Regions from separate parts of the Saccharothrix espanaensis DSM 44229 genome, predicted to be linked through region 3. Evidence: riboswitches for the same ligand, from Rfam matches in the RefSeq annotation. Region 3 holds a riboswitch; each other region holds the start of a gene.
The links. Region 3 has a riboswitch for glycine ahead of gcvH (glycine cleavage system protein GcvH). Riboswitches for the same ligand answer to the same signal wherever they lie in the genome.

Region 1: it holds a riboswitch for glycine, as region 3 does, so the genes downstream of both, gcvT (glycine cleavage system aminomethyltransferase GcvT) here and gcvH (glycine cleavage system protein GcvH) in region 3, are expected to answer to the same signal.
Region 2: it holds a riboswitch for glycine, as region 3 does, so the genes downstream of both, gcvP (aminomethyl-transferring glycine dehydrogenase) here and gcvH (glycine cleavage system protein GcvH) in region 3, are expected to answer to the same signal.

What each region holds. Positions count from the first base shown of each region.
Region 1 covers NC_019673.1:7,522,314-7,529,578, reverse strand. Annotated here, with positions in the region: gene BN6_RS47525 (hypothetical protein) at 182-343, shown strand; gene BN6_RS32740 (hypothetical protein) at 535-1,023, shown strand; gene BN6_RS32735 (putative secreted protein) at 1,145-1,525, shown strand; gene BN6_RS32730 (DUF3817 domain-containing protein) at 1,546-1,848, shown strand; glycine riboswitch at 2,230-2,317, shown strand; glycine riboswitch at 2,318-2,412, shown strand; gene gcvT (glycine cleavage system aminomethyltransferase GcvT) at 2,518-3,618, shown strand; gene glyA (serine hydroxymethyltransferase) at 3,629-4,894, shown strand; gene BN6_RS49275 (hypothetical protein) at 5,122-5,784, opposite strand; gene BN6_RS32710 (SAM-dependent methyltransferase) at 5,927-7,195, shown strand; gene BN6_RS32705 (DUF1295 domain-containing protein) at 7,192-7,265, shown strand, end outside.
Region 2 covers NC_019673.1:7,211,367-7,218,631, reverse strand. Annotated here, with positions in the region: gene ftsR (transcriptional regulator FtsR) at 1-243, shown strand, start outside; gene BN6_RS31205 (bifunctional nuclease family protein) at 387-860, shown strand; gene BN6_RS31200 (MerR family transcriptional regulator) at 1,571-2,134, shown strand; glycine riboswitch at 2,198-2,288, shown strand; gene gcvP (aminomethyl-transferring glycine dehydrogenase) at 2,443-5,331, shown strand; gene BN6_RS31190 (hypothetical protein) at 5,559-6,134, opposite strand; gene BN6_RS31185 (hypothetical protein) at 6,239-7,039, opposite strand; tRNA gene BN6_RS31180 (tRNA-Cys) at 7,129-7,202, opposite strand.
Region 3 covers NC_019673.1:8,308,937-8,316,201, forward strand. Annotated here, with positions in the region: gene BN6_RS36320 (ABC1 kinase family protein) at 1-912, shown strand, start outside; gene BN6_RS36325 (glutathione peroxidase) at 973-1,458, shown strand; gene BN6_RS36330 (L-serine ammonia-lyase) at 1,582-2,946, opposite strand; gene gcvH (glycine cleavage system protein GcvH) at 2,952-3,332, opposite strand; glycine riboswitch at 3,449-3,540, opposite strand; gene ald (alanine dehydrogenase) at 3,759-4,865, shown strand; gene BN6_RS45145 (hypothetical protein) at 5,226-5,408, shown strand; gene BN6_RS36350 (hypothetical protein) at 5,411-5,800, shown strand; gene BN6_RS36355 (ABC transporter ATP-binding protein) at 5,848-7,110, shown strand; gene BN6_RS36360 (ABC-2 transporter permease) at 7,110-7,265, shown strand, end outside.

The DNA of each region.
Region 1 (7,265 bases), 790 kb from region 3:
ATCGTCCGTTCGGGTGACTGGCGGGACGGTCCGAGCGTTGCTCGCTGGTGGATCCAGCGCCCGGTCGTGGGATCAGGGCGGGTTCTCCCGTCATCGTCCGGGTGAATGGGGGACCATGGTCGTGACGCGGTGGGCACGACGCCTGCCGGCCGGGCACCTGTGAACGGACGGAGAGGGTCTCGTGAACGTCAAGAAGGTGGTGACGCTGGCGGCCGTCGCGCTGCTGCTGTTCCTCCTGATCACCCAGCCCGATCAGTCCGCCGACGCGGTCAAGACGGGCGTCGGCTGGCTGCGCCAGGGGGCCGAGTCGATCATCACGTTCGTCCGCAGCCTGTTCAACTAGTCCACGTCGCGGGGCGCGGGTGGTCCGGTCACCTCCCGTGACGAACGGGCTCGGACGTTGCACCGTCTGGGTGGAATGAGGGCTATAACGCCCTGGTAACAGGGTTTTTGACAAACCAGGGTCTAGCGGTTGTCGGTACCCGCTAATACGGTGCGCTGCATTGGCTGATCTTCGACCGACGAGGAGGCAGAATGGTCGAGGACTCCGGAGTCGACGAGCTGCTGCGGCAGTGGGCGGCTGAGCGCTCGGACGACGCCGAGTTGCAGGAGGTGAACCGGATCAAGGACGCGTGGCTCGCAGAGGCCCCGCCGTCCGCACCGGGGATCCCCGTGCAACGGGCGAACGGCGGGTCGCGCGGACTGGTACGGGTCGAATCCGCTGACCCGGCCTACGTGGCGGCGATGCGGAAGAGGGCACCCGAGGTGCCCGAGGTGTTGCTCGCGGCGGCCGCCAGCTACTGGCAGCTGGTGGGCGACCTGTCCGAGGCGGAGCGGTGGTGGGACGCGGGCATCAGCCCGTTGGACCAGCGCGCGCTCGACTACCGGGCGGCCGGGCTCACGCCCGCCGACCTGGGACGGCGCCTCGGCCCGATGACGGTGCTCCAGCACCTGCGTCGGGGCAGTGCGGCGGCCTGGTGCGTGGCCAGGTTGCAGCGGCAGCGCCGGGACGGCGTTGCGTGAACCAGCGCCGCGTTGTGAGGGCGCGGCGTCGAGTGGTAGCACCGCACCAACCGGGAGGGCGGGCTCCTGTGCGAGGAGCCCCTTCCGTCGAGATGTGAACTCCGCGAAGTAGTGTGGGAGGGTGCCCGGCACCCTCCTGACACCCAAGCGACTCGCCATCGCGGCGGTCTGCCTGGTGTCGTTGATCGTGTGCTGCGGCCTCGCCTACTGGCAGTGGGAGCGGTTCTCCGAGGCCGGTGGCACGTTCCAGAACCTCGGGTACGTCTTCCAGTGGCCGCTGTTCGGCCTGTTCCCCTTGTTCATGGTGTGGCGGCTGCGCAAGCTCGCAGCGCAGCGCCGGGCCGAGGACGCCGGCGGCGGGACCCGGGAGCCGGTGGCACCGGCCGCGCGGCCGGTGGTTACCGTGGAACCCGTCAGAACACCCGCGCACCACGACGAGGACGACGAGCTGGCGGCCTACAACCGCTACCTCCGGGAGCTCAACGCGCGGGACCAGCGGTGAGCGAAGGCGGTCGGTAGGCGATGAGCGGTGCGTTGAGCCGGTTCCGGTTCATGGCTTACGTGGTCGGTGTCGGCCTGCTCCTGCTCGTGGTCGCGATGTTCGTCAAGTACATCGGCGACAACGCCGGGATGATGGCCGTCGTCGGGCCGGTCCACGGCTTCCTGTACGCGATCTACCTGGTCTTCACGGTCGACCTGGCGCTCAAGGCGCGCTGGTCGCTCAAGGGCTCCGCGCTGGTGCTGCTCGCGGGCACCATCCCGTTCGTGTCGTTCTACGCCGAGCGCAAGGTGGTCGAGAGCGTCAAGGCGGAACGTGCCCTGTGACCGCTCGCCCCACGCCCGCGCCTGAGGTCGCCGTGGGCGCGCGGGGCGCGGGCGAGGCGCTTCCCGCCGTGCGACGCGAACCCGAGCCTCCTGCGCGCGTCGTAGGCCCCTGGCACGCTGCTCTGGCATCCGTCGCCGCGCGGCCTGCGATCCGCGAGTCGCCGCTCTCGTGGGCCGCTGTGGGTGCGTCGTCCGTGGTCAGCGCGGCCACCGATGCGCGGCCTGCGCTCGTCGGATCTCCCGGCGTGTGGCCCGCAGGGGTGCGGTCGCCCGTCGGTCCTGATCGTCGGCGGTCTGGTGGCGGGTTCTGTGACCGGGTCCTGGTTGACCGTGCCTACCAGGCACAACTAGCGTCTGGCGGTACCAACTGAACACGGCCGTCGATGTCGAGCGGGAGAGTCCCCGGAAGGGGCGCCGAAGGAGCAACTCCTCCCCGGAATCTCTCAGGCACAGCTACCGCCCGACGCAGGCAACTCTGGAAAGCAGGCGCAGCGCGCCTCGCCCACGGTGCAAGCCGCGCCCAGCGCGCGGTGAAGCTCTCAGGCTCATGACAGAGGGGGAGGCTCACTCGACGAGGAGTCTCCGATGGACCGTGTCATCCTTCACCAACGGCGGCCGACCGACCAGGTCGGTGCCATCGCCGTGCCCGCCACCAGGGAGGACCACCCCGTGGAAACCCGCCGGACGCCGCTGCACGCCGAGCACGAGGCGCTGGGCGCCCAGTTCACCGACTTCGCGGGCTGGAAGATGCCGCTGCGCTACGACAGCGAGCTCGCCGAGCACCACGCCGTGCGCACGTCGGCGGGCCTGTTCGACCTGACGCACATGGGCGAGATCGTGCTGTCCGGCCCGGAGGCCGGCCGCGCCCTGGACCACGCGCTGGTCGGCAACGCGTCCGCGATCGCGGTCGGCCGCGCCCGCTACACCATGATCACCCAGCCGGACGGCGGCGTGATCGACGACCTGATCGTCTACCGCACCGGCGAGCAGGAGTACCTGGTCGTCGCGAACGCGTCGAACGCCGCCGTGGTGTTCGACGCGCTCGTGGAGCGCGCGGACGGCTTCGACACCTCCGTGGTCGACAAGTCGGTCGACTACGCCCTGCTGGCGGTGCAGGGTCCGGCGTCCACGGCGATCGTCGCGGGCCTGACCACGACCGACCTGGCGACGGTCAAGTACTACGCCTCCTACCCGACCGAGGTCGCCGGCCGCCCCGCGCTGCTGGCCCGCACCGGCTACACCGGCGAGGACGGCTTCGAGCTGTTCCTGGACCCCTCGGACGCGCCGGCCGTGTGGCAGGCGCTGCTGGAGGCGGGCCGCGAGCACGACCTCAAGCCCGCCGGCCTCGGCTGCCGCGACACGCTGCGCCTGGAGGCCGGGATGCCGCTCTACGGCAACGAGCTGTCCGCCGAGCGCACCCCGTACCACGCCAACCTGGGCCGCGTGGTCAAGCTGGACAAGCCGGAGGGCTTCGTCGGGCGCGACGCGCTGGCCGCCGTCGCCGAGAAGGGCGTGGAGGCGAAGCTGGTGGGTCTCAAGACCGCCTCGCGGCGCGCGCCCCGGCACGGCTACCCGGTGCTCGACGCGTCCGGCGCGGTGATCGGCGAGGTCACCAGCGGCGCGCTGTCGCCGACCCTGGGCTACTCGGTGGCGATGGCGTACGTGACGCCGGAGAACGCCGAGCCCGGCACCGAGCTGGCCGTCGACATCCGGGGCAGGCAGGAGCCCGTGGAAGTCGTCGCGCTGCCGTTCTACAAGCGAAACTCGTAAGGGAGACACCATGTCCGAGCACTTCAACACCTCCCTCGCGGAGTTCGACCCGGAGGTCGCCGAGGCCGTCGCCGCGGAGCTCGGCCGGCAGCAGGGCACCCTGGAGATGATCGCGTCGGAGAACTTCACCCCGGTGTCGGTCCTCGAGGCGCAGGGCTCCGTGCTGACCAACAAGTACGCCGAGGGCTACCCCGGCCGGCGCTACTACGGCGGCTGCGAGAACGTCGACGTGATCGAGCGGCTGGCGATCTCGCGGGTCAAGGAGCTCTTCGGCGCGGGCTTCGCCAACGTCCAGCCGCACTCGGGCGCGCAGGCCAACGCGTGCGCGATGTTCGCGCTGCTCCAGCCCGGCGACACGATCCTGGGCCTGGACCTGGCGCACGGCGGCCACCTGACCCACGGGATGCGGATCAACTTCTCCGGCAAGCTCTACAACGTGGTGCCCTACCACGTGGCGGAGTCCGACGGCCGGGTCGACATGGCCGAGGTCGAGCGGCTGGCCGCCGAGCACCGGCCGAAGCTGATCGTGGCCGGCTGGTCGGCCTACCCGCGGCAGCTGGACTTCGCGGAGTTCCGCCGGATCGCCGACTCGGTGGACGCCTACCTGATGGTCGACATGGCGCACTTCGCCGGCCTGGTGGCGGCCGGGCTGCACCCGAGCCCGGTGCCGCACGCGCACGTCACCACCACGACCACGCACAAGACGCTGGGCGGCCCGCGCGGCGGCGTGATCCTGACCAACGAGGCCGACCTCGCCAAGAAGATCAACTCGGCGGTGTTCCCCGGCCAGCAGGGCGGGCCGCTGGAGCACGTGATCGCGGGCAAGGCGGTGGCGTTCAAGCACGCCGCGTCGCCCGAGTTCGCCGACCGCCAGCGCCGAACGGTCGAGGGCGCGAAGATCCTGGCCGACCGGCTCTCCCAGCCCGACGCGGCGGCGGTCGGCGTGAAGGTGCTGACCGGCGGCACCGACGTGCACCTGGTGCTGGTCGACCTGGTGGCGTCCGAACTGGACGGCAAGCAGGCCGAGGACCGGCTGCACGAGGTCGGGATCACGGTCAACCGCAACGCGGTGCCCAACGACCCGCGCCCGCCGATGGTCACCTCGGGCCTGCGGATCGGCACGCCGGCGCTGGCCACCCGCGGTTTCGGCGCGGCGGACTTCGCCGAGGTCGCCGACGTCATCGCGGCCGCGCTCCAGGCCGCGCCGGACCTGGCGGAGCTGCGGGCCCGGGTCGAGGTGCTGGCCGCCAAGCACCCGCTCTACCCGAACCTGTAAGGGTTTCCCCGCTCGACGCGTGATCCCCCGGCCCAACCCCAGGCCGGGGGATCACGCGTTTCGGGGGGTGTGGCCGCTGGCGCGTCGGTGATCCGCGCGTTCGTGACGGGTGCGTTTGCGGCCGGCGCGCTCGGTGTGTCAACGCTCGGTGTGTCCACGCCCGGTGTGCGCCGGACCGGTGTGCTTCGGGCTGGTGTGCTCAGGGGCCGACGTGCGGCGGGCCGGTGCTAGGCGGCGGGGGCCTTCACGCCGGGTGGCAGGCACTCGACGTTGCGCTTGCCGTCGGGCTGGACCACGAACCACGTGCCGCCCACGCCCTGGCCCTTCCACTGGCCGGGGGCCTCGTCCTTGGCGTACGCGTAGAGCGCCCACCCGGCCAGCGTCACCTGCTCGGTGCCGTCCGCGCGCTTGACCGTGCCGACCAGCGCCGGGTCCACGCCCTCCAGCGCCGGCGCGCCGCCGGTCGCGAGCAACGGCGGCCACGTCTCGGCGCAGGTGCCCTCGCAGTTGGACCTCGGCGGGTTCGGGGTGTCCTTGTCGAACCGGTAGAGGGTGCGGCCGTCGCCGTCCTGCACGACGTCGCCCATCTTCGGCACGCTCTTGGCCACCAGCGTGACCGAGGACCCGGCCGGTGCGGGGGCGGCCTGCCCCTCGGGCGCACCGGCGGCGGGGGTCTCCAGCGGGGATCGCGAAGTGGTCGCGGCGGGCGTCTCGGCGGGAGGTGCGGCGGGGACGTCGCCGTAGTCGGCCTGCGCCGCCGCGCCCACCTGCTCGGTCCGGGCCACGGTGGTGCTCTGCAAGCCCGCGGCGTTCGAGGTCCACACGACCAGCGCGAGCACGGCAGCCATGCCTCCCGCGACGGCGATGGCGATGCGGTTTCGTCGGATCACACTCAACTCCTCCTTGGTCCGTCAATCGCTCCACCGACGACTACGGCCACCTCGCGACGCCGGTTCAGCGCCGGGCGGCGAGTCGAACCAAGACAGGGGTGGCGCGCGAACGTCGGACTACCAGAGGTGTGAGGAGGAGCTCGTGGTCGTCGCAACCGCCGGAGTGGCCGGGCGGCTCGCCGCCGTCGTGGAGCGTCTGCTGGGTGCGCAACTGCCCATCGGGCTGCGCGCGTGGGACGGCAGCACGGCCGGGCCGCAGGACGGCCCGGTGGCCGTGATCAGGTCCCGCAGGGCCCTGCGCCGGCTGCTGTGGAACCCCGATGAGCTGGGCCTGTCCCGCGCGTACGTGGCGGGGGAGTTGGATGTGGACGGTGACCTGACCGAGGGGCTCGTCCGGTTCTGGGAGCTGGCCCGGCAGGGGAGGCTGAGCAAGCCGAAACCGGTGGACGTGCTCGGCGCGCTGCGCACCGCCGCCGGTCTGGGCGTGCTCGGGCCGCGCCCCGCGCCGCCCGGCGAGGAGGCCCGGCTCTCCGGCCGGCGGCACACCCGCGACCGGGACCGGGACGCCATCGCCCACCACTACGACCTGAGCAACGCGTTCTACCAGCTGGTGCTGGACCCGAGCATGGCGTACTCGTGCGGGTACTTCACCACGCCGGGGGCCACGGTCGCCCAGGCGCAGCACGCCAAGCTGGACCTGGTGTGCCGCAAGCTCGACCTCAAGCCCGGGATGCGCCTGCTCGACGTCGGCTGCGGCTGGGGTTCGATGATCGTCCACGCGGCCAAGCACTTCGGCGCGCGGGCGACCGGCGTGACCATCTCGGCGCAGCAGAAGGCGCACATCGAGGCTCGGATCGAGCGCGAGGGCCTGGCCGACCTGGTCACCGTGCGGTTGCAGGACTACCGCGAGATCGCCGACGAGCCGTTCGACGCGGTGTCCACGATCGAGATGGGCGAGCACGTCGGCGAGGAGAACTACCCGCAGTACGCGGCGGTGCTGCACCGGATGCTCAAGCCGCGCGGCCGGCTGCTGCTCCAGCAGATGTCGCGGGGTGCCAACGCACCCGGCGGCGGCGCGTTCATCGAGTCCTACGTGGCACCGGACATGCACATGCGGCCGGTCAGCCGGACCGTGGCGCACCTGGAAGGGGCGGGGTTCGAGATCCGCGACGTGCACGCGCTGCGCGAGCACTACGTCTGGACGGTCCGCGCGTGGGCCGAGACGCTCGAACAGCGCTGGGCCGAGGCGGTCGCGCTGGTCGGCGAGGGCCAGGCGCGGGTGTGGCGGCTGTACCTGGCCGGTGGCGCGCTGACCTTCGAGGAGGGGCGGATGGGCGTCGACCAGGTGCTGGCGGTCCGCCCCGGCCCGCGCGGCGACAGCGGGATGCCGCGGACCCGGGAGTGGGCATGACCTTCGGCTGGAACGTCCTGTGGTCGGCGGTCGCGGTCGTCGCCCTGGTGACGGCGCTGTTCGGCTACGC
Region 2 (7,265 bases), 1.1 Mb from region 3:
CGCGCGATGACCGAGTTCGGCCTGGAACCGCGCCACCTGCAGGCGTTCCGGGCGGCGGCCGACCGCGAGGTCGGCCTGGTCGAGCAGATCGTGGCCCCCCTCTACCGGCACCGCGACCCGCGCGCTCGCGGGCGTGCCGACGAAGTCGTCCGCGAGTTGGCGGCGCTTTCGGTAACGCTGCACACACTCCTGGTGAAGTCCGGGCTGCGCGACGTCGCAGGTGGTCGCGTTTCCCCCAGGTGAACCCGTGTCCGAATAGTGATCCGGGATACCGGGTGGTTGCGCACAAGGCCCGCTTGGCGGGTAGCGTCGAAAGAGTAGGTGGGGGATCCTCGTTGCATAGCGGGGACGCCAGAATTTCAGCGCGCTGAGGGAGGCGATACCCGATGAGCGAGATGCGCGTCGTCGGCGTGCGGGTGGAACTGCCCGCCAACCAGCCGATCCTGCTGCTGCGCGAAACCGAGGGTGAGCGCTACCTGCCGATCTGGATCGGCTCGGTGGAGGCCACCGCCATCGCCCTGGAACAACAGGGCGTGCGCCCCGCCCGCCCGCTGACCCACGACCTGCTCAAGGACGTCATCGGGGCACTGGGCCGCAACCTCGAACAGGTCCGGATCACCGACCTGCAGGAGGGCACGTACTTCGCGGAACTGGTGTTCGACGGTGACGTCCGGGTGTCCGCGCGGCCGAGCGACTCGGTGGCGCTGGCGCTGCGGATCGGCGTGCCGATCCACGCCGAGGAGTCGGTGCTGGCCGAGGCCGGCCTGATCATCCCGGACGAGCAGGAGGACGAGGTCGAGAAGTTCCGCGAGTTCCTCGACTCGGTTTCGCCGGAGGACTTCCGCGGCGCGGACACCTGAGCCCACGCCGCCCGAGGGCGGCCGCACGCCCAGTGCCCGACCGCGAGGTCGGACGCCCCGGCCCGGAGCGACCGCTCCGGGCTTTCGCGCTCTCCAGGCCGTCCGGTCGTCGCCCGACCGCGTCTGCGGACCTCCCGATCGCGCCCGGAGCCGTCCGGGACGGGCGGTGGCCGGCGTCGTCGTACGCGCCGCCGGGCGCGGGTCGTCCGCGACTCCAAATCGGCGTCAGGCTGGTGTCGGACCGGTGCCGGGGTGTCCCGGAGGGGTTGCCGTCAGGTCGCGGGACGGGTCCGCGCAGCGCACGCCGAGCGTTCGGTGGCGGGCTGTGAGTGGGTCTTCGTCGGTTCGTGTGCCGGGGTGGGCCACGAGGGGCCGGTGGCCCGGCCGCGAGTCGGGTCGGCCCCTCGTGGGTGTGTGCGGTGAGTTGTGGATCAACCCCGCGTGCCACCCCCCGGTGTCACACCTCCGGATTACCCAACGTCAGCGGTGATCGGCTAAACGATCACTAAACGTCACCCGAATGGCTTACGACAGGCGACTCTCTCAACCTCAACTTGAGGTTGAGCTGCGACACGCTCAGCGCGTCGCGTTGACCTGCCCCCTAGCCGGTCTTACCGTCGAACTCAGGTGAATTGCCACGGTGTGATTCGGCACCGCGGCGGCTTCACGTTGGTCGCCGGCTGTCGTGGCCGGACCGAGGGGAGGCAGGCGTGGTCGAGGAAGCCATCCGGGCCGGATTCGGCGAACAGGGTGAGCTGTTCCCGGACTCCTCGCTCCCGGATGAACTCGTGGGCTACCGCGGCCCGGCCGCGTGCCAGATCGCGGGCATCACCTACCGGCAGCTCGACTACTGGGCCCGCACCGGACTGGTCAACCCGACCATAAGGAGTGCCCAGGGCTCGGGCAGCCAGCGGCTGTACTCGTTCAAGGACATCCTGGTGCTCAAGGTGGTCAAGCGGCTGCTGGACACCGGGGTTTCGTTGCAGAACATCCGGGTCGCGGTCGACCACCTGCGCCGCCGCGGCGTGCAGGACCTGGCGCGGATCACGCTGTTCAGCGACGGCACGACGGTCTACGAGTGCACCTCGCCGGAAGAGGTCGTGGACCTGCTCCAAGGCGGCCAGGGCGTGTTCGGGATCGCGGTCAGCGGGGCGATGCGGGAGATCAGCGGCACGATCCACGAGTTCCCCGCCGAGCGGGCGGACGGGCTGGAGATCGAGCAGGCCCCGAACGACGAGCTGTCCCGCCGCCGGCGGACCCGGGCGACCGGCTGAGATCCACGTCGCGTCCGTTACGGGCTCCGGCCCTGGTCCGGGTACCATTCGCGGGTAGTCGCTTTATCCCGCGCGGGAGAGTCCGAGCACGTCTCGGCGCCGAAGGAGCAAATCCTCCCCGGAACCTCTCAGGCGCAAGGACCGCGCGGGTGAGACGCCTCTGGAAAGCGGGTCGGTTCGCCGACCCCGCCGACGGTGCAAGCCCGGCCCGCTGACGGGCCGGGTGAAGCTCTCAGGCGCCCGGACGGGCAGAAGACAGAGGGGGAGGGCAACGGCAGAAGTGTGCCCGTAGCCCCGGAGGCGCAGCTATGACGCAGGACCGCATCCCCCTCGCCGCTCTCGAGCACGGCACCCCCTTCGCCGACCGGCACGTCGGCCCGCGGCCGGCCGAGCTGGCCCGCATGCTCGACGTGATCGGCGTCGGCTCGCTGGAGGAACTCGCGCAGCGCGCGGTGCCCGAGTCGATCCGGGAGCGCGAGCTGGTGCTGGACCTGCCCGCGCCCGCCACCGAGACCGAGGCACTGGCCGAACTGCGCGCCCTGGCCGCCCGCAACCGGCCGCTCAAGCAGATGATCGGCCTGGGCTACTACGGCACCACCACCCCGCCGGTGATCCGCCGCAACGTGCTGGAGAGCCCGGCCTGGTACACCGCCTACACGCCCTACCAGCCGGAGATCTCGCAGGGCCGGCTGGAGGCGCTGCTGAACTTCCAGACCGTCGTGGCCGACCTGACCGGCCTGGCGCTGGCCAACTCCTCGATGCTGGACGAGTCCACCGCCGCCGCCGAGGCGATGACCCTGGTCCGCCGCGCCGGCAAGAGCAAGTCCGCCAAGTTCGTGGTGGACGAGGACACGCTGCCGCAGACGCTGGCCGTCATCGAGACCCGGGCCGAGCCGCTGGGCATCGAGATCGTCACCGCCGACCTGTCGCAGGGCCTGGAGGGCCTGGGCCTGGGCGGCGACTACTTCGGCGTGCTGCTGTCCTACCCCGGCGCGTCCGGCGTCGTGCGCGACCAGGAGGCGCTGATCGCCGAGATCCACGCGGCCGGCGCGCAGGCCGTGGTGGCCGCCGACCTGCTCGCGCTGACCCTGCTGCGCCCGCCCGGCGAGATCGGCGCGGACGTCGTGGTCGGCACCACCCAGCGCTTCGGCGTGCCGATGGGCTTCGGCGGCCCGCACGCCGGGTTCATGGCCGTCCGCGCCGGCCTGGAGCGCCAGCTCCCCGGCCGGCTGGTCGGCGTGTCGGTCGACGCCGACGGCAACCGCGCCTACCGGCTCGCGCTGCAGACCCGTGAGCAGCACATCCGCCGCGAGAAGGCGACCAGCAACATCTGCACCGCGCAGGTGCTGCTCGCCGTGATCGCGTCCATGTACGCGGTCTACCACGGCCCGGAGGGCCTGCGCGGGATCGCGACCCGCGCGCACCGGATGGCGACCGTGCTGGCCGCCGGCCTGTGCGAAGGCGCGATCGAGGTCGTGCACGGCGAGTTCTTCGACACCGTGCAGGCGCGTGTGGAGGGTCGGGCCGCCGCGATCGTCGCCGCCGCCCGCGAGCTGGGCGTGAACCTGTGGCAGGTGGACGCCGACACGGTGTCGATCGCCTGCGACGAGACGACGACCCGTGAAGACCTGGTCGCCGTGTGGCAGGCGTTCGGCGTGACCGTGTCCGACGTCGACGCCCTGGACGCCGACACCGCCGACGGCATCCCCGCCGACCTGCGCCGCACCAGCGACTACCTGACCCACCCGGTGTTCCACGCGCACCGCTCGGAGACCGCGCTGCTGCGCTACCTGCGGTCGCTGTCGGACAAGGACGTCGCGCTGGACCGCAGCATGATCCCGCTCGGCTCGTGCACCATGAAGCTCAACGCCACGGCCGAGATGGAGGCCATCACCTGGCCCGAGTTCGCCGAGCTGCACCCGTTCGCGCCGGCCGCCGACGCCGACGGCCTGCTGTCCGTGGTCAAGGACCTGGAGGCGTGGCTGGCCGAGGTCACCGGCTACGACGCGGTGTCGTTGCAGCCCAACGCGGGCAGCCAGGGCGAGTTCGCGGGCCTGCTGGCGATCCGCGCCTACCACCGGGCCAACGGCGACGCGCACCGCGACGTGTGCCTGATCCCGTCCTCCGCGCACGGCACCAACGCCGCGTCCGCCGTGATGGCCGGCATGCGCGTGGTCGTGGTGAAGTGCGACGACAAGGGCAACGTCGACCTGGGCCACCTGCGCGAGACGGTCGACGCGCACCGCGACGACCTGGCCGCGATCATGATCACCTACCCGTCCACGCACGGCGTGTACGAGGACACCGTGCGCGAGGTGTGCGGCCTGGTGCACGAGGCCGGCGGCCAGGTGTACGTCGACGGCGCGAACCTCAACGCGCTGATCGGCCTGGCCCAGTACGGCAAGTTCGGCTCGGACGTGTCGCACCTGAACCTGCACAAGACGTTCTGCATCCCGCACGGCGGCGGCGGCCCCGGCGTCGGCCCGATCGGCGTGCGCTCGCACCTCGCGCCGTTCCTGCCCAACCACCCGTTGCAGCCGGCCGCGGGCCCGGCGACCGGGGTCGGCCCGATCAGCGCCGCGCCGTGGGGTTCGGCGTCGATCCTGCCGATCTCGTGGGCGTACGTGCGGATGATGGGCGGCGACGGCCTGCGCCGGGCGACGCTGACGGCGGTCGCGGCGGCCAACTACGTGGCGCGGCGGCTGGACGAGCACTTCCCGGTGCTCTACACCGGCGAGGGCGGTTTCGTGGCCCACGAGTGCATCCTGGACCTGCGGTCGATCACCAAGGCGACCGGCGTGACCGTGGACGACGTGGCCAAGCGGCTGGCCGACTACGGCCTGCACGCGCCGACCATGTCGTTCCCGGTGGCGGGAACGCTGATGGTGGAGCCGACCGAGTCCGAGGACCTGGCCGAGATCGACCGGTTCATCGACGCGATGATCGCGATCAAGGCCGAGATCGACCGGGTCGGCTCGGGCGAGTGGCCGGCCGACGACAACCCGCTGCGCAACGCACCGCACACGGCGGCGTCGGTGACCGGCGCGTGGAACCACCCGTACAGCCGCGAGGTGGCGGTCTTCCCGGCGGGCACCGCGGCCCCGAAGATCTGGCCCCCGGTCCGCCGCATCGACGGCGCGAAGGGCGACCGAAACCTGGTCTGCTCCTGCCCCCCGGTCTCCGCTTACGGCGGCTGACGGCCGTACTACCCGGCGCGCGCCGGCAGGCCTCCCGCCTGCCGGCGCGCGCTGTTTCGTGGCCGAGGTGCTTGCCGGGCCGTCGCCACCGACCGGTGCCATCCCGTCGATCGAGCCCGACCTGCGGCGATCCCGCCGATCGAGCCCGGCCTGCCGTGCCGCCGGCCGAGTCCGACCTGCCGTGCTGCCTGTGGCCTCCGGGCTGGTGAGGAGCGTCGGTGTCACGATCAGCGGCGGGGCGCCTCCCGGGCTGGGTCCCGGGCTGGGTCCCGCTCTGGTCGTCGCGCTGAGGTGATCACCCGGCGGTAGCGCGGGTGAGGCCGGCTGAGGTCCTCGGTCAGGCCGTAGCGCGCCAGGAGGGCGAGGCTGCGGTGGTTCTCTTCGTGGACCACGGCGAAGACGTGGCTGTGCCGGGGCGGTCGGCGGTGCCGGACGTCCGTCAGCACCGCGGACATCAGCACGTCGCTCGCCCGGTCCCCGGCGGCGAAGCACTTGCCCTGCCAGGGTTCTGCCAACGCGGCGACTTGGAGCTTCGTCGCACTGACCCGGCAGCCGCCGGCGGCGGTGAGCACGGCCTTCTCGTGGGCGGCGACGCCGACGAGTTCATCGGCGACCAGGAGCAGCAGCGCACGAGGGTCGTCCGAGGCCGCCCGGGGATCCGACGCCCAGTCGAGCAGGTTCGACCTTACGAACCGCTCGACCTGGACCTGCCAGGTCCGATCGTCCGACGCGCACCGGAACGCCGCCACCAGGTCCGCATCCGCTGCTCCGGCAACCCGGAGCCGCCACTCGACATCCGTCATCCGCCGATCACCACCGCACCGGGGGCGTGCACCCGACATGGCTCGATCACGGACAATCCACATCCCGATCACCACCGGCACCCAGGACACGCGCCCAGTGCGGGTCAGTCGCCGACACTCTGCCCCCCGATCACCACGGGCACAGGGATGTGCAGGGTGGGTGCCGGGCCCGCGATCCGGTCGAGGTCCGCCGGGGTGATCGCGGCGGTGCGGTGGTCGGCGCGGTCGAACGGTGAGTACGGCACCGGTTCCAGGTCGATGCCCGGTGTCACCTCGACCATGGCCTGGTCGCCCGACAACTGCACCGTCCGGACGATCACCGGATCGCCGACCTCGGCTCGCAGCGCGCCGTCCGCGAGCCACCGGGGTACGACGGTGTCGATGCCGGACGGGTCGCTGATCAGCACGACGTGGTCGGAGACCGAGGTGACGTGGCCGGCGAGCATCCGTGCGAGTTCCTTCTCCGCGAAGGACGGCTTCAGCAGCTCTTCGGCCCGGCCGGTGGCGATCGCCGCCTCGACGATCACCGCCTGGCTCTCGGCCGCCGGCCGCCGGCCGGCGATGATCGCCCGGACCTCCTCGGTGGGCCGCGAGGCGAGCAGGTCCCGCAGTGCCCGGAACGGCTCGCTGTCCTCCAGTTCGAGGGCGCGGGTCGCGACCATCCGCGCTTCGTCGAGCAGACCCCTCCGGACCAAGGACGCCGCCATGACGTTGAGCCTGCTGAAGAACCGGACTTGGCCCCCCAAGCGGCCACCCCTGCGCTGCGGCACGGCGACGCCCGCCGTCACGCACTTCTGCCTGCGCAGCGTGCGGAACGGTGCCTCGCCGCCGGCCTCGCTCCCATGGTGGTAGGCGCGGACCAGCTTGTCGCGGCTCACGATCGGCCAGGGGGCTGGGGTGGTCATAGCTCCACATTACCCTTCAGAGACGTCGAATCGACGTCTCGATCGGGTGATCGTGGGGTAGCGGGCAGAGCGGTCCGGGCCGTTCACGGTGGAGGCCCACCCGGGAGTCGAACCCGGGATCGACGGCTTTGCAGGCCGCCTCACGACCGTCGTGACGTGGGCCCGGGGCATGGCGGGTGCCGTGCCTGGTCGCGCGTCCTGGGGTCGAACCAGGCGCACCGGAGAT
Region 3 (7,265 bases):
TCCGCGTCGCTGGAGACCGTCGACCGGGGCGGACTGGCCCGCTCGCTGCTGGACGTGCTGCTGCGCCAGGTGATGCTCAACGGCGTCTTCCACGCCGACCCGCACCCGGGCAACATCATGCTGCTCGCCGACGGCCGGCTGGGCATGCTGGACTTCGGTTCGGTGGGCCGGATCGACGGCCAGCTGCGCTCCGCGCTGGGCAAGCTGCTGCTGGCCATCGACCGCGGCGACCCGGCGGGCCTGCGCGACGCGCTGCTGGAACTGGTCACCCGCCCCGACGAGATCGACGAGCAGCAGCTCGAACGCGCGCTCGGCCAGTTCATGGCCCGGCACCTGAGCGCCGGGATGCGGCCGGACGCCGAGATGTTCGGCGACCTGTTCGGCCTGGTCTACCGCTACGGGCTGAGCATCCCGCCGGAGATCGCCGCGGTGTTCCGCGCGCTGGCCACCGTGGAGGGCACGCTCGGCGCGCTGTCACCGGGCTTCAACCTCGTCGTGGAGTCGCGGTCGTTCGCCGAGAAGCAGTTCGCCGAACGCCTGACGCCGGAGTCGTTGCGGCGCACGGTGACCGAGGAGCTGTACTCGATGCTGCCGATGGTCAAGCGCCTGCCGCGCCGGCTGGAGCGCATCTCCAGCGCGCTGGAGCAGGGCCGGCTGGGGATGAACCTGCGGCTGTTCGCCGACGAGCGCGACCGGAGCTTCGTGGTCACCCTGCTGCACCAGGCCATGCTGACCGTCCTCGGCGCGACCGCCGGGGTGATGGCGGTGCTGCTGCTGGGCGCGGAGGGCGGGCCGCAGGTCGGCGCGGGCATCTCGCTCTACCAGGTGTTCGGCTACAACCTGCTGGTGATCAGCGTCCTGCTGGGGCTGCGCGTGGTCGTCACCGTGTTCCGGCCGCGCAACAGCACGTAGCCGGGTGAGCCGGCTCGCAGCCGGCGCGGAGCCGGCCGGGGCTCGCCGTAGGCTGGCGGCATGAGCATCCACGACATCGCCGTGCACACCCTCGACGGCGCGCCGGGCAGCCTGGGTTCGTTGCGCGGCAAGGCTTTGCTGGTGGTGAACGTGGCGTCGAAGTGCGGCCTGACGCCGCAGTACGCCGGGCTGGAGCGGCTCCAGGCCCGGTACGCCGAGCGCGGCTTCTCGGTGGTCGGCTTCCCGTGCAACCAGTTCGCGGGCCAGGAGCCGGGCACGTCCGAGGAGATCGCCACCTTCTGCTCGACCACGTACGGCGTGACGTTCCCGCTGTTCGAGAAGCTCGACGTGAACGGCGAGGGCCGGCACCCGCTCTACGCCGAGCTGACCGCGCACCCCGACGCCGACGGCGAGGCGGGCGACGTGCAGTGGAACTTCGAGAAGTTCCTGCTCTCCCCCACCGGCGAGGTGCTGGCCCGGTTCCGGCCGCGCACCGAGCCCGAGGACGAGTCCGTGGTCAAGGCGATCGAGGCCGCCCTGCCGTAGGGCCCGGTTCACGCCGGGTCCGGCGGTGCACGGCACCTCGTCGCACCGCACGCCCCGCGCACGGCGGCCGTGCGGTGGCCGCTCGCGGTGGTCTCCCGGCCCGAGGCCGGGAGACCACCGGCATCAGCACTCGATGACGTTCACCGCGAGACCGCCGCGCGCGGTCTCCTTGTACTTGTCCTTCATGTCCTTTCCGGTCTCCCGCATGGTCTTGATGACCTTGTCGAGCGACACGAAGTGCGACCCGTCGCCGCGCAACGCCATCCGCGCCGCGGTGATCGCCTTGATCGACGCCAGCGCGTTGCGCTCGATGCACGGGATCTGCACCAGGCCGCCGATCGGGTCGCAGGTCAGCCCGAGGTTGTGCTCCATGGCGATCTCGGCGGCGTTCTCCACCTGCTCCGGGGTCCCGCCGAGCACCTCGGCCAGGCCGCCCGCGGCCATCGAGCACGCCGACCCGACCTCGCCCTGGCAGCCGACCTCGGCACCCGAGATCGACGCGTTCTCCTTGAACAGCACGCCCACCGCGCCCGCCGTCAGCAGGAACCGGACCACGCCGTCGTCGGACGCACCCGGCACGAACCGCGCGTAGTAGTGCAGCACCGCGGGCACGATGCCCGCCGCGCCGTTCGTCGGCGCGGTCACCACCCGGCCGCCGGCGGCGTTCTCCTCGTTGACCGCCAAGGCGAACAGCGTCACCCAGTCCATCACCCGCAGCGGGTCCGTGGCGTAGTGCTCGGCGGCGAGCCGTTGGCGCATCTCGGCCGCGCGCCGGCGCACCTTCAGCCCCCCGGGCAGGACACCGGTCTCGGTGCAGCCGCGTTCCACGCACTCCTGCATCACGCCCCAGATGTGCAGCAGGCCGTGCCGCACGTCCTCCTCGGAGCGCCACGCCGTCTCGTTGGCGAGCATCACCTCGCTGATCGACAGCCCGGTCTCCCGGGTCCGCGCCAGCAGCTCGTCGCCGCTGAGGAACGGGTGCTCCAGCGGGGTCGCGTCGGGTTTGATCCGGTCGGTCCCGCTGGCCGTCTCGTCCACCACGAAACCGCCGCCGACCGAGTAGTACACCGCCTCGTCGAGCACCTCGCCGCCGGCGTAGGCGGTGAAGCTCATCCCGTTGGGGTGCAACGGGAGGGACTTGCGGCGGTGCATGATCAGGTCGGTGTCCTCGGTGAACGGGATCTCGCGCACCCCGCCGAGCAGCAACCGCCTGGTGGCCCGGATCTCCTGCACCCGCACGTCGGCCGCGGCCGGGTCGACGTCCTCCGGCTTGTGCCCCTCCAGGCCCAGCAGCACGGCCTTGGGGCTGCCGTGCCCGTGGCCGGTCGCGCCCAGCGAACCGAACAGCTGGACGTGCACGCGGTCCACCGAGGTCGTCCGGTGGCCGAGGCGCGCCGCGAACATCGTCGCGGCGCGCATCGGGCCGACGGTGTGCGAGCTCGACGGCCCGATGCCGACGGAGAACAGGTCGAAGACGCTGATCGCCACGGCGCTCAGTCCCCGGTCAGTTCCGCGTACTTCGCGGCCGTCAGCAGGCCCGTCGCGTCCTCGACGGCGACCTTGAACAGCCAGCCCTCGCCGTACGGGTCGTTGTTGATCAGCGACGGGTCGTCGGCCGCCGCCGCGTTGACCTCCACGACCTCGCCGCTGACCGGCGCGTACAGGTCGCTCACCGACTTGGTCGACTCCAGCTCGCCGCACACGTCGCCGGACTTCACGCGTTCGCCCACGGTGGGTAGCTGGACGAACACGATGTCGCCCAGGGACTCCGCCGCGTAAGAGGTGATCCCGATCGCCACGGGGTCCTGGGTACCCGGAGCCCAGTCGACCCACTCGTGTTCGGGCGTGTACAGCAGGTTGTCCGGAAAAGTCACGTCAGCTCCTCGGTCCACGCGGCCAGTTCCCCCCTCTGTCCTGGGACCTGAGAGCTTCGCCGCAGCGCTGCGGCTTGCACCGTGGGTGCGCGCGTGAGCACGCTTTCCAGAGTCGCCTCGCCCGAGCGGTTCTCGTTGCCTGAGAGTGTGCGGGGTACTTGCTCCTTCGGCGCTCCAGACGCGCTGGAGGCTCTCCCGCTCGGGTTCCGGTGCCTGCGGCACCGCGGCCGATGTTCAGTTGGTCGGACGCGAGCACGCTAAGTCGTCGGTGACACGGGTGTCAACGCGCGTCCAGAGAGTTCAGGAGCCCTTCGCCGTTGTCCGGCCGGCACAACGCGGCGGGTGCGCGTTCGTGCCAACGGCACGATGACAGCCGGATGGCCGTACCGGAGCTTTGGCACTAACAACGGCCCGAAGGAGCCCTCCGTGCGGATTTCAGTTCCCCGCGAGATCAAGAACCACGAGTACCGCGTCGCACTGACCCCGGCAGGTGCCCACGAGCTGACGCTGCGCGGCCACGACGTGTTCGTGGAGGCCGGCGCGGGTCTCGGCTCGGCCATCACCGACGAGGAGTACCTGGCCGCCGGCGCCAAGGTCGTGGCCACCGCCGGCGAGGTGTGGGCCGAGGGCGACCTGGTGCTCAAGGTGAAGGAGCCGATCGCGCAGGAGTACCCGCTGCTGCGCAAGGGCCAGACCCTGTTCACCTACCTGCACCTGGCGGCCGACCAGCCGCTGACGCAGGCGCTGCTGGACTCGGGCACCACCGCGATCGCGTACGAGACCGTGCAGACCGCCAACGGCGCGCTGCCGCTGCTGGCCCCGATGTCCGAGGTCGCGGGCCGGCTCGCGCCCCAGGTCGGCGCGTTCTCGCTGATGAAGCCGTCCGGCGGCCGGGGCGTGCTGCCCGGCGGCGTGCCCGGCGTGCACCCGGCGCGGGTCGTGGTGATCGGCGGCGGCGTGGCGGGCCTGAACGCGGCCACCATCGCCGTGGGCCTGGGCGCGGACGTCGAGATCCTGGACACCAACGTCGACCGGCTGCGCCACATCGACGCCCTGTACCAGGGCCGGCTGCGCACCGTCACGTCCAACCGCTACTCGGTCGAGCAGGCCGTGCGCGAGGCCGACCTGGTCATCGGCGCGGTGCTGGTGCCGGGCGCGAAGGCCCCGAAGCTGGTCTCCAACGAGCTGGTGTCGCAGATGAAGCCGGGCTCGGTGCTCGTCGACATCGCCATCGACCAGGGCGGCTGCTTCGCCGACTCGCGGCCGACCACCCACGCCGACCCGACCTACCAGGTGCACGAGTCGGTGCTCTACTGCGTCGCGAACATGCCCGGTGCCGTGCCGCGCACGTCCACGTACGCGCTGACCAACGTGACGCTGCCTTACGCGGTCGCCTTGGCCGACAAGGGCTGGCAGGCGGCGCTGCGCGCGGACAAGGCGCTGGCGCTGGGCCTGAACGTGCACGACGGCCTGCTGACGAACCAGCCGGTCGCGGAGGCGCACGGCCTCACCCACACTCCGCTCGAAGTCTGAGCACCCGCGAAGAAGGGGCGTCCACCACGAGGGGTGGGCGCCCCTTCTCGCACGTCCGGGCATGAAAAGGCGGCCCGCTCAACCAGCCTGGGGGTCACTGGGAGCGGGCCGCGTCACCAATGCTAGCGGGGAACGGGCGGCCCTGCCCAGCCGCCCCGCCCATCTGACGCACAGATCTTCACCCGGTGGAGCACAGCCCGTGTCCGCCCTCGAGCAAACGAGTGAATTCACCGCGTAACAGGTAAGTCACGACGCCCGGTCGGCCGATGGACAGAGCGAGGCGCCCGCGCGGTGACGCGGCGGGCACGCCCCTCCGCGGTGGGCCCACCGCGCCGCCGCCGACCTCCGATCGGAGCGCACATGGCTGAACCACAGGGCTGGATCGATTGTCACGACCCGTTCGGGCGGGACCGCTCGATGACCGTGCTGGTCGAGGACGACCGGGTGCTGCTGGTCGCCCCACCCGGCGAGTCGGCTGTGATGTCAGTCACACAGACCCGCAGGTTGCACCGCCTGCTGGACCAAGCCGCCGACAGGATGTGACGGTGGACGAGACACTGCGCGCCGCCGTCCTGCGCCGGCTGTCCCAGCTCGAAGAGGTCGCCGAGCGGGGTGCCGCCGAGGCCCTGGTGCCGCTGGCCCGCGCGGAGATCAACCGGCTGGCGGACGGCTGGCGGCTGCTGCTCACCGTGCACCAGCCCCATTCCGACGGCCGCTGCCGCGCCTGCCCCGGCGTGCTGCGGCACAAGAAGTGGCCGTGCCAGGTGTGGACCATGGCCCACCAGCACCTGATCGGCGAGGGGCTGCCGCACCGCGAGCGGCGGCGCCCGCTGCGCGGCCCGTTCGGTCGGATGCGCGACGCCGAGACCTCGACCGAGGCGACCACCGAGATCCCCGCGGTCGTGTCGAAACCGCGACACGCCCTTCCGGACTGACCTCCCTAGGGCAGGATGACCTCCCGAGAAACATTCGGGAGGGACGCGTGCACGACGGCAGTGGCCGCATCGTGGTGCAGAACTTGACCAAGCAGTTCGGTCCGGTCGCAGCGGTGCAGAATCTCAGCTTCACGGTGGAACCCGGGTCGGTGACCGGCTTCCTGGGTCCCAACGGGGCGGGCAAGACGACGACGCTGCGCATGTTGCTCGGCCTGGTGACGCCGACGGCGGGCATCGGCCTGATCAACGGCAGGCCGTTCCACCAGCTCGGCAACCCGGCCCGGGTGGTCGGCGCGGTGCTGGAGGCGCAGGGCTTCCACCCCAAGCGCACGGCGCGCAACCACCTGCGGGTGTACGCGGCGGCGATCGGCGTGCCGGACTCGCGGGCCGACCAGGTGTTGCAGCTGGTCGGGCTGGGCGCGGCGGGCGACCGCAACGCGGGCGGGTTCTCGCTGGGCATGAAGCAGCGGCTGGCGCTGGCCACCGCGCTGCTCGGCGACCCCCAGGTCCTGGTGCTCGACGAGCCGTCCAACGGTCTGGACCCCGAGGGCATCGCCTGGCTGCGGACGTTCCTGCAGTCCTACGCGCGCAGCGGCCGCACGGTGCTGATCTCCAGCCACCTGCTGGCCGAGGTCGAGCAGACGGTGGACCAGGTGGTGATCGTCTCGCGCGGCCAGACGATGTACTTCGGGCCGCTGGCGAGCCTGCGCGAGCAGCAGCAGTCCCGCGTGCTGGTGCAGCCGTCGGACACCGCCGCGCTGGTCGCGGCGTTGCAGGCGGAGGGCGTCACGGCGATCGAGCAGCTGCCGGACGGGCGGATCGCGATCGCGGGCGTGCCGGCCAAGCAGGTCGCGGACCTGGCGTTGACGGCGGGCGTGTCGATCTACGGCATCCAGGAGGAGAAGGCCGACCTCGAACGGCTGTTCTTCCAGCTCACCAGCGGCCAGTACGCGGCGTCGGGGCCGAACCAGTACGCCCAGCAGCCCCCGCAGGGCAGCGGCTACTACGCGCCGCCGCCGGGCTACCAGCAGCAGCCGTACCAGCACGGCTACCAGCAGCCGCCGAGCGGTCCGCAGGCCGTCCAGCCCGGTTACCAGCAGGGCTACCAGCAGCCGCCGGGCTACCAGCAGGGCTACCAGCCGCAGCCGGGTTACCAGGACCCGGCGTCGGGCTACCAGCCGCAACCCGGCGCCCAGGACGTGCCCCCGGCGCAGCAACCACCGCCGGCGCAGCAACCACCGGGTCCCCAGGACCCGCCGTCCGGGTACCAGCCCGGCCAGGGTCAGAGCGGTCTCGGGGGCGGTGCGTGATGCTGGGGAACCTGATCAAGGCGGAGTTCCGCAAGACCACCACCACCGGCCTGTGGTGGGGGCTGATGATCCCGACGGTGCTGATCGCCCTGGGCTGGGCGCTGGGCACCGGGTACGTCGGCAAGTCCATCATGGACGCGGTCAACGGCCGCGAC